One region of the Dyadobacter chenwenxiniae genome, then DNA from elsewhere that is predicted to be linked to it. Evidence: riboswitches for the same ligand, from Rfam matches in the RefSeq annotation. Region 1 holds a riboswitch; the other holds the start of a gene.

Region 1 (4,723 bases):
GTCCTAATGTATAAAATGGCGCTTCCTGGCAATGTTCCAGCTGCTTTTCCATATTTTCTTTGATCAAATGCATGGGCACGTGGCCAGGACCTTCGATAATTGTCTGGACATCGTGTTTCCAGGCGATTTTCGTCAGTTCACCCAATGTTTCCAGTTCCGAAAATTGTGCAGCATCATTGGCATCGGCAATGCAACCGGGCCGCAATCCATCGCCAAGTGAAAACGCGACGTCGTAAGCCTTCATAATTTCGCAGATTTTTTCAAAATGCGTGTAAAGGAAATTTTCCTTATGATGCGCCAGACACCATTTGGCCATGATAGAACCGCCTCTCGAAACAATTCCGGTGATCCTTTTGGCAGTAAGCGGAATGTAGCGAAGCAACACCCCGGCATGAATCGTGAAATAATCTACACCTTGTTCAGCCTGTTCAATAAGCGTATCACGGAATAGCTCCCAGGTCAGATCTTCGGCTTTTCCATTCACTTTTTCCAGAGCCTGATAAATCGGAACAGTTCCGATAGGAACCGGCGAATTACGAATAATCCACTCGCGGGTTTCGTGAATGTTCTTGCCTGTGGAAAGGTCCATGATAGTGTCCGCGCCCCAGCGGCAAGCCCAGACGGCTTTTTCAACTTCTTCTTCAATGGTGGATGACACCGCAGAGTTGCCAATGTTGGCATTGATCTTGACCAAAAAGTTGCGTCCAATGATCATCGGCTCGCTTTCCGGGTGGTTAATGTTGACGGGAATCACCGCACGGCCAGCTGCCACTTCCGAGCGCACAAATTCCGGCGTAATGAAATTAACCGGCGTATTGGCTCCAAAACTATGACCGCGATGCTGATGCGCAAGCGAGCTCGCCTTACCATTCAATTCTAATAAATTTTCCTGAATCCGCTGATTCTCGCGGATCGCAATGTATTCCATTTCAGCGGTGATAATGCCTTTTTTAGCATAATGCAACTGGGAAACATTAGCACCCGCTCTGGCACGTAATGGCTTGGTAATGTGTGCAAAACGCAATGCGTTAAGTGACGGATCTGCAAGCCGCTGCTTGCCGTAATCAGAACTGATGCTATCCAATTGCTCCACATCCTGCCGCGCCTTTATCCATTCTGACCGCAATGCAGGCAGTCCTTTTTTAACATCGATTTCCACATTCGGATCGGTAAAAGGGCCGCTCGTATCGTAAACGGTGACCGGCGCGTTTTTTTCTACCTGACCAGCTTTCCCGTGCAAACGCGTGTCGGTCAATGCAATTTCCCGCATAGCCACAGACACATTATACAGGTTGCCTTTTACGTAAATTTTCCGGGAATTTGGAAACGGGTCTGTGGTCACACTGCCGCTTTGTGGCGTTTTCTCAGTTTTCATAAAATGTTGGATTAAGGATAAACAAATGGGGAAGAATGGAGGCTAGCCGCCTTGGGTAGCGGTGATCAGCATCACGCGGTCATACGGCTGCAATGCGTGACCGGCCCATGCCATTTTCGGAATAACAGACTGGTTTACAGCGACTGCGACCCCTTTGATTTGATCAGGAAAAAGAGCAGAAAGTAGTTGCTGGACCGAGAGCGGTTCAGCAAATTCACGTGATTGACCGTTGACGATAATTTCCATTCTGAATTGTGTTTTTGAGAAAAACTTCAGGAATGGACCTTTTTTGGAAAGATACATTGAGATACAATAGCAGTATCTCTTACTTTTCCCTTCGGCAGTACTAACTGCATCAGGTTCAAAGGGTATTATCTCAGTCCGCATATCGGGACACCCCTAAAGTTTAGGCAAAGCTATTCCAAAAAATGTATTATCAAAAATAAACCAAAGAAAACAGTGCTGATTCCAGAATTGGAAGCACTTTTATTTTAAGAATTATCGGCTAACTTTAAGCTCATATTACCAATTATATCGAACCTACGTTATTTTGATGGATCTTATTATCAGAAGCGCTGCTCCTAAGGATTTGCCTTCCTTGTTAGAAATTATTAACCACGCCATTTTAAATACCACCGCCATTTACGATTACGAGCCGCGGAGTTTGGAAGAGCAGAAGGAATGGTTTGAAAAAATGTTCAATGATGGTATGCCTGTCATTGTTGCGGAAAGGGAAGGGAAAGTGATTGGTTATGGTTCCTATAACATCTTCCGTCCCAAAATCGGCTACAAATTTAGTGTCGAGCATTCCATTTATCTGGACGAAAAATCGAGAGGGCTGGGCGTAGGAGGGAAACTTTTAGGCAGTCTGATCCAGCGTGCAAGAGAATCCGGCCTCCACAGCATGATCGCCGGTATCGACGCAACCAACCGTGGCAGCATCGAATTTCACAAGAAATATGGTTTTGTAGAGAAAGGATATTTGAAGGAGGTGGGCTATAAATTTGACCAGTGGCTCGATCTGGTTTTTATGCAGTTGTTGTTGGAGGAGGATTGAGACTAGAGACTTGCTAAGTCTTAAGACTTAGCAAGTCTAGCTTTTTTCAATGCGCCCTTCCAGTCTCCACATAAGTCTCCTCGTCCCCGGTCGGTTTACCTTGCCACCAGGATGCTAATATGGAGCCGGTAATGTTCATTAAGGGACCGAAAATGGCCGGTGCGAGGCCGACGGTGGCCATTTTCCCCATTTCTTTTGCGATGCCTGAGGCGAGGCCTCCATTTTGCATGCCTACTTCTATGGCGATGGTGCGGCAGTCTCTTTCGCTCATTTTAAACAAGCGCCCTGACCAGTAACCCAGCGTGTAACCGGACAAGTTGTGAATAAGCACAAGTAGGAGCAATGTCGGTCCGATTGTGAGGAGGCTATCGCGGCCGGCGGCGGTGATGATGACAATGATGAATGCGATTCCGGCCATGGAAACGATTGGCATGGCGTCGTCCAGCCATTTCGCTTTGCCGCTGAAAAATTTATTGAATAACAGTCCTGCGCCGATTGGAATAATCACCATTTTGATAATGTCCCACATCATATGCAAGGTGTCAATTTGAACAAAAGCTCCTGCTAACGCGCTCATTAGCAACGGTGTTACGATAGGAGCAAGCATTGTAGAAATGGCGGTGATAGTAATCGACAATGCGAGATTTGCTTTGGCCAGATAAGAAATTACATTCGAAGCCATTCCGTTTGGGGAGCAGCCTATGAGGATAATCCCGGCTGCGATTTCGGGTGGGAAGCCGCTTAGGTTTGCCAATGTAAAACCAATCGTTGGCATAATAATAAAATGGCTTACTACGCCGATTAACACGCCTTTTGGCATTTTTACAACACCTACAAAATCGCCGAAGCTCATGGAAGTTCCCATGCCGAACATGATAATCTGGATCAGTGGGGTGATCAGTGCGGCTAGTTTAAAGCCGTTTACTGTCTGGAAATGCTGCGGAAAGTAAAGTGCAGTGGTTACTGCGGCAAAAATGACGGTTGTATAAGTAAAGCCTTTCAGCTTTTCAAAACCCCTGAAACTGACGGCCAGGGCGAGAAAAAATGCAATAAAGAAGGGACCGGCTTGCGGCAGGTTTCCGGAGAATGCGAGGAAAAGCGCAACGAGAAGACACAAACCTGCGACACCAGCGAGTAGCTTGTAAACATTCATATAATTGTGGTTATAATGCTATTGAAAAGAGAGCGCAAAGTGCCCTGGCACTTCCAAAAGAGGTTACCAGGTTCTTTTTTTCATGTATTCATCCAGCTCGGCGCGTTTCATTGGGATTTCTTTCGGGTTACCGTCGAGCCATTTCAGAAAGGCTTCTTTGAGCTGGTCGGTCCATTGGTTGTCGATCTGGCCTGGGGTGAATTTGCCTTCACGGAGCATTTGAAGCGCGAATTTGTCCCTTAATGTAAGGAATTCGGCGGTTAGGATCACTTTTTCGGCCATGTGCGCGGGAATGAAAATCACGCCTTCTTTTTTAGCCAAAACCACATCGCCCGGAAGCACAATGGCGCGGCCAATGCGAATGGGCGTGTTGATGCCGGTCAGGAAAACGTCTTTCAGAAAGGACGGGTCAAAATCTCTGACAAAAGCATTGAAACCTTGAATTTTGGAAAGTCCTTCGAGGTCGCGAACGGAAGCGTCGAAAACCACGCCATTGCCTGATTTGGTGAAAATGGAGGTTCCCAAATTGTCGCCGATCAATGTTCCGCTGGCGATTTTTCCAAAACCGTCTGCCACATAAACGTCACCTTTGGAAAGCTTGTCGATAGGCCAGGAATTGGTGTTTCCTAACATTCCATTCTTGTTGCCGCGGTCCTTTACAAGCTTTTCAACGTCCGGGCGGGAAGGCATAAATTGGGCTGTCAATGCGCGGCCAGTAATGACAATGTCATCTTTTAAAATCTTCCAGTTTCCGTCGAACTGGCAGTTATATCCTTCATTTTGAAGCACAACCCAGGCTTCTTCGATGGAGATATTTTTGGCGCGGGCGATGAGCTCGTCGGGCACTTTCGGGCGGCCGTCAGGAAAACGTTCGCCTTTCCATTCGGAGGTGAGGAAGATCAACTCTTCCTTGGGCATCATTTGCGCCTGGCTCGATTGCAGGCCGTTAAAATTGAGGGCTAAAAGGGCTATTAATCCAAAAAAATGTACTCTCATAATTGAAATGTAAAATTGCGGCAAATTAGTAGGTTAAAGATGCATCGAATGGTTTATCATTCAAATTATCTTTTGGTAAGCACAAGCGGTTCTGTGAGTCCGTTGAGGTCATAAACGACTTTTCCTGCACGGATTGTCACCT
Region 2 (4,723 bases), 3.1 Mb from region 1:
AAACAAACCTGCCGTTGACGAAGTAAAATCATCCCGGTTAGGCTCGCGGTTTCCGACACTATAAGACGCATAAACAGAACTTTGATCTGCTAATTGATAGGTAAGTCCTGCTTTTGGATTAAAGAACGAGTAAGACTCATCGAATGCGAGCGCAATCTGATCATTGTCAGTGCCTTGAATGTTATGGTTTACGGTTCTGAACTGCAAATCTGCAAATGCATTCAATTTTGGCGTCAGCTGATAATAGAGCTTTCCGTAAATGTTGAAATCCTTCTTAACGCCTTTGCTGTAATAATATTGATGATCGTTTTCAACGTTTCCGGCGTTCCGTGCCCAGATGATGCGTCCGTAATGGTCGCCGTCATAATGGTTATAGCCACCGCCGAAGCTGGCAGTCAGCTTTTTGAAAGAATTGTATTCCAATGAAAAAGTGGAGCCGTAAAAGTAATTATCCAGCCAGCGGCGACGGATCAGATCCGTGCTGGTAAGCGTATCCTGGCCGATTACGACATTGGGTAAATTATAATTGCTGTATTCATCACCTACTCGCGATTGCTCATAATAACCCAGTCCGCGTACAAGAAATGCATTGAGATTAAAGATCCATTTATCGCTCAGATTATGCGAGGAAACAATCTGATAATGATCCTGACGGTAATTGTCCACCTCGTTTTTGTAAGTGTAGGAATTGTAAGTCCGGTTATCCGATTCCAGCAGGTTTTGCGCATCTTTTTCGCTCAAACCATTCCGATCAATGTAACTCAAAATCCCTTCGCGATCACCGCGTAACTTGGCTTCCGGCACGCCGTTCCAGGATTGGTAAGTCCGCTCGTTTCCGGAAAACACATTCACCCGCACAAAGCTCTTTTTACCAAAAAATCCACCCGACAAATAATAAGAATGCAATTCCGAAGAAGCCCGGTCCACATAACCATCCGACGAAACACGCGACAGCCTTGCGTCAAACGTAAATTTATCCTTAATCAGCCCGGAACCGACTTTTAATGTGTTTTTGAACGTGTTGAAAGACCCGTAAGAATTGTTCAATTCGGCGTAAGCTTCCTGCCGGAAAGCATTGGTGTTAATGTTCACCGTTGCCCCAAAAGCGCCTGACCCATTTGTTGAAGTGCCTACGCCGCGTTGAATCTGAATGCTACTAACCGAAGAAGCGAAATCCGGCATATTCACCCAAAAAACGCCCTGACTTTCCGCATCGTTATACGGAATGCCGTTCACTGTCACATTGATGCGCGTTGCATCCGAGCCGCGTATACGAATGCCCGAGTAACCCACACCCGCGCCTGCATCACTCGTGCTCACGAGCGAAGGCGTGAAGTTGAGCAGAACGGGTAAATCTTGTCCAAGGTTTTGTTTGTCAATGGCTTCCGCTGTGACCGTGCTGTATGCCATAGCGGATTTGTCATTGGCGCGGGTTGCATTAATGATGACTTCATCGGCTTGGAAAGTGCTCTTGTTAAGCTTGATTTCCAGTTGGCTTTCAGAAGAAATGGGCAGTTTCAAGGTTTGATAGCCAATGTAGGAGACTTCCAATGTGGAAATATTCTCAGAAATGTTGCGCAGATTGAAATTCCCCGCGCCATCGGTTTGCGTGCCGCGGATATCGCTGGCTTTAATGGTCGCTCCGGGCAATGCTTTTCCATCTTCCGCGTCCGTAACACGGCCGGAAATGGATCGTTGTGCAAACGCAGAACTGAATGGTAATGTGCTGATTATGAATATAAACAGATAGGTAGTAACGTTTCGCATTGCGATTTTTTGGTTACAACAGGCAGGGGCCACCTATCAAATGGTTGCTTTTTCTCTCCCTACGCCGGCATTACCCGGATCAGGTCATATGGGTTTGATCTCAGCCCGTTCGGTAGGGCACCCCTTGAGATTATGCTGCAAAGCTACGCCGGATCAGCGGATGATTCAAGCTTTGTTAAATTATTGTTGTCTTTCTAACCACTTTTCCGGACTCTGACTTGTATGGAAATGCTTATTAAAGACTCTTTTCAATTTCATCCATAGCTGTGTCAAAGTCAATCGCTTCCTCAGGATTTTTCTTGAAGCTTACTAACCTGTCTGAAACAATATCTTTATGCCATTGCAGAACGTTGTCTGTTTCCTCATGTTCAATGTCGGCATTCAATGCGTTCCATTCTGTAATCGGAATGTAAACACCTATTGTAACACCTTGGCTGTCTGAAATATATTGGAGTTTCATAAGCTTTGCTTTATTTGTAAGAATCATCTTTTGTCCAAAGTAATGACTCCGGTCTTTTACAAACATAAACATTTAAAAGTGAAGGGGCGATTGGCTCAATCTCTGAAACTTCACCTTCTTTTCCTTATTTTTACATAACATACAAAACCAACCTGACTACATTAAATTTAACAATGGCTAACTATACAGACACAATTGAAATGAATGCTTCGCAGCAGGCGATGGAGCTGGAATATCGCTATGGGGCGCATAATTATAAGCCGATGCCGGTGGTTCTGGAACGTGGGCTGGGCGTGCATGTCTGGGATGTGGAGGGTAAGCAATATCTGGATTTCTTGTCTGCATATAGTGCGGTCAGTCAGGGGGCATTGCCATCCGAAAATAATTGACGCAATGATCGCGCAGGCGCAAAAGCTAACGTTGACTTCCCGGGCTTTTTATAATGATAAGCTTGGGGAATGTGAAAAGTCTTTGTGAATATTTTGGTTTTGATAAAGTCCTTATGATGAATTCCGGTGTGGAAGGCGGGGAAACTGCTTTGAAACTGACGCGGAAATGGGCTTATAAAGTAAAGGGAATTGAGCCGGACAAAGCCAAAACGGTTTACGCTTCGGGCAACTTCTGGGGAAGAACATTGGCAGCGATTTCCGCTTCTACAGACCCTTCCAGCACAAATGACTACGGACCGTTTTTACCTGGTTTTGAAATAATCCCTTTCGACGACCTGGAAGCTCTGGAAAATGCCTTCAAAGCCGATCCCAACATTGCAGGCTTTATGGTGGAACCGATTCAGGGCGAAGCTGGTGTTGTGGTTCCAAAAGAAGGTTATCTCAAAGGCGTCCGGGAGCTTTGTACCCAATACAATGTGCTCTTTATCGCCGACGAAGTGCAAACGGGCATCGGGCGCACAGGAAAGCGTCTTGCGTGCGACTGGGAAGGTGTTAAACCGGACATTCTGGTTTTGGGAAAAGCCCTTTCCGGCGGCGTAATGCCTGTTTCGGCTGCATTCGCGGATGATGAAGTGATGCTGACCATTGCACCCGGCGAGCACGGCTCCACATACGGGGGAAATCCTTTGGCCTGTGCGGTTACGGTTGCTGCATTGCAAGTGGTTATAGACGAAAATCTGGCTGAAAATGCGGAAACAATGGGTCAGCTTTTCAGAAATAGAATGCGTGATTTACAAAAACAATGTTCTCTTATTGAGGTCGTTAGAGGAAAGGGTTTGTTGAATGCAATCGTAATTAATGATACTGAAGACAGCCACACCGCAATGGATCTTTGTTACAAAATGATGGAAAAAGGATTGCTGTGTAAACCAACGCACGGAAACAAGATCCGGTTTGCGCCGCCTTTGGTCATTAACGAAGAACAGATGAACCAGGCATGTGATATTATTGAGCAGGTATTTTTAGCAAATGCGTAGCCGTTTATGAAAATAAAACTATTACTGGCCATTCTTTCCATCAGCGCGGCAGTGCTTTCATGCAAAGAGAAAAATGTAGACCCTGCCACTGACACGGAAACCAATCAATGGATCTACGAAAATATGAAATACTGGTATTACTGGAATGATAACATGACCACGAAGCCAGATTATTCCAAAGAGCCCGCCTCATTTTTCGAGTCGTTGCTTTACAGATATGACGCTGCATTACGTCCCGATGGCGACCGGTTTTCCTGGATTCAGGAGAGTGCGGAGGAACTGGAAGCGTCCCTGGGAGGTCAATCAAAAGCTTCGGGAATGGAATATAAGCTTACCTACTTCCCGACTGGCAGCCAGAACGTGATCGGCGTCGTGCTTTATGTGCTTCCGGATTCTCCCGCGGCCAAAGCAGGCTTCAAGAGAGGCGATATTTTTAGCAGCGTGAGCGGCCAGAAACTGACGGGCTCCAATTACAGCAAACTCCTTAATTCCCAGGAAAGACTGACTTACACGCTGGCGACTATCAATGCAGAAGGGACTTTGACAGAAGGAACAACAACACGCGACATTACGCCCGTGGTTTTACAGGAAGATCCTGTTTTCTTTGACACAACCTATAACATTGGTACGAATAAAATTGGCTATGTCGTTTACCACCAGTTCATTCCGGAGCCTTACCAAACCAATAACAAGCAGTATGACAAAAAGCTGGACGACATTTTCAACTCGTTCAAGAATGCAAATGTTAATGCGCTGATTGTTGATCTGCGCTATAATCCGGGCGGTTATGTGAGTTCTGCAACGAATCTGGGGAGTTTGATTGCGAAAGCGACCGCCAATGATGTTTTTTATTACAAGGAATACAACACGGAGGTGACGGAAACGAACATGAAGAAATATGGAGAATCCTATTTTTACGACAAGTTTGCCAGCAAAAGTCAGAACATTGGTTCCCAGCTTGACAATGTTGTTTTCTTAGTTTCTTCTCGTTCGGCTTCGGCGAGCGAGCTTTTGATTAATGGGTTGAAGCCTTACATGAATGTGACGCTGGTGGGCGGTAAAACGGTTGG

What was found. A riboswitch is a leader RNA that binds a small molecule or an ion and turns the genes downstream of it on or off. The one in region 1 is predicted to bind thiamine pyrophosphate.
Region 2: linked by a shared signal. The riboswitch ahead of MUK70_RS25645 (TonB-dependent receptor) and the one ahead of thiS (sulfur carrier protein ThiS) in region 1 are both predicted to bind thiamine pyrophosphate.

The regions. Positions count from the first base shown of each region.
Region 1 covers NZ_CP094997.1:2,927,193-2,931,915, reverse strand. Annotated here, with positions in the region: gene thiC (phosphomethylpyrimidine synthase ThiC) at 1-1,375, opposite strand, end outside; gene thiS (sulfur carrier protein ThiS) at 1,418-1,621, opposite strand; TPP riboswitch at 1,691-1,786, opposite strand; gene MUK70_RS12410 (GNAT family N-acetyltransferase) at 1,929-2,432, shown strand; gene MUK70_RS12405 (bile acid:sodium symporter family protein) at 2,479-3,585, opposite strand; gene MUK70_RS12400 (RraA family protein) at 3,649-4,581, opposite strand; gene MUK70_RS12395 (amidohydrolase/deacetylase family metallohydrolase) at 4,647-4,723, opposite strand, start outside.
Region 2 covers NZ_CP094997.1:5,985,156-5,989,878, forward strand. Annotated here, with positions in the region: gene MUK70_RS25645 (TonB-dependent receptor) at 1-1,767, opposite strand, end outside; TPP riboswitch at 1,806-1,902, opposite strand; gene MUK70_RS25650 (hypothetical protein) at 2,003-2,227, opposite strand; partial or broken gene rocD (ornithine--oxo-acid transaminase) at 2,401-3,653, shown strand; gene MUK70_RS25660 (S41 family peptidase) at 3,660-4,723, shown strand, end outside.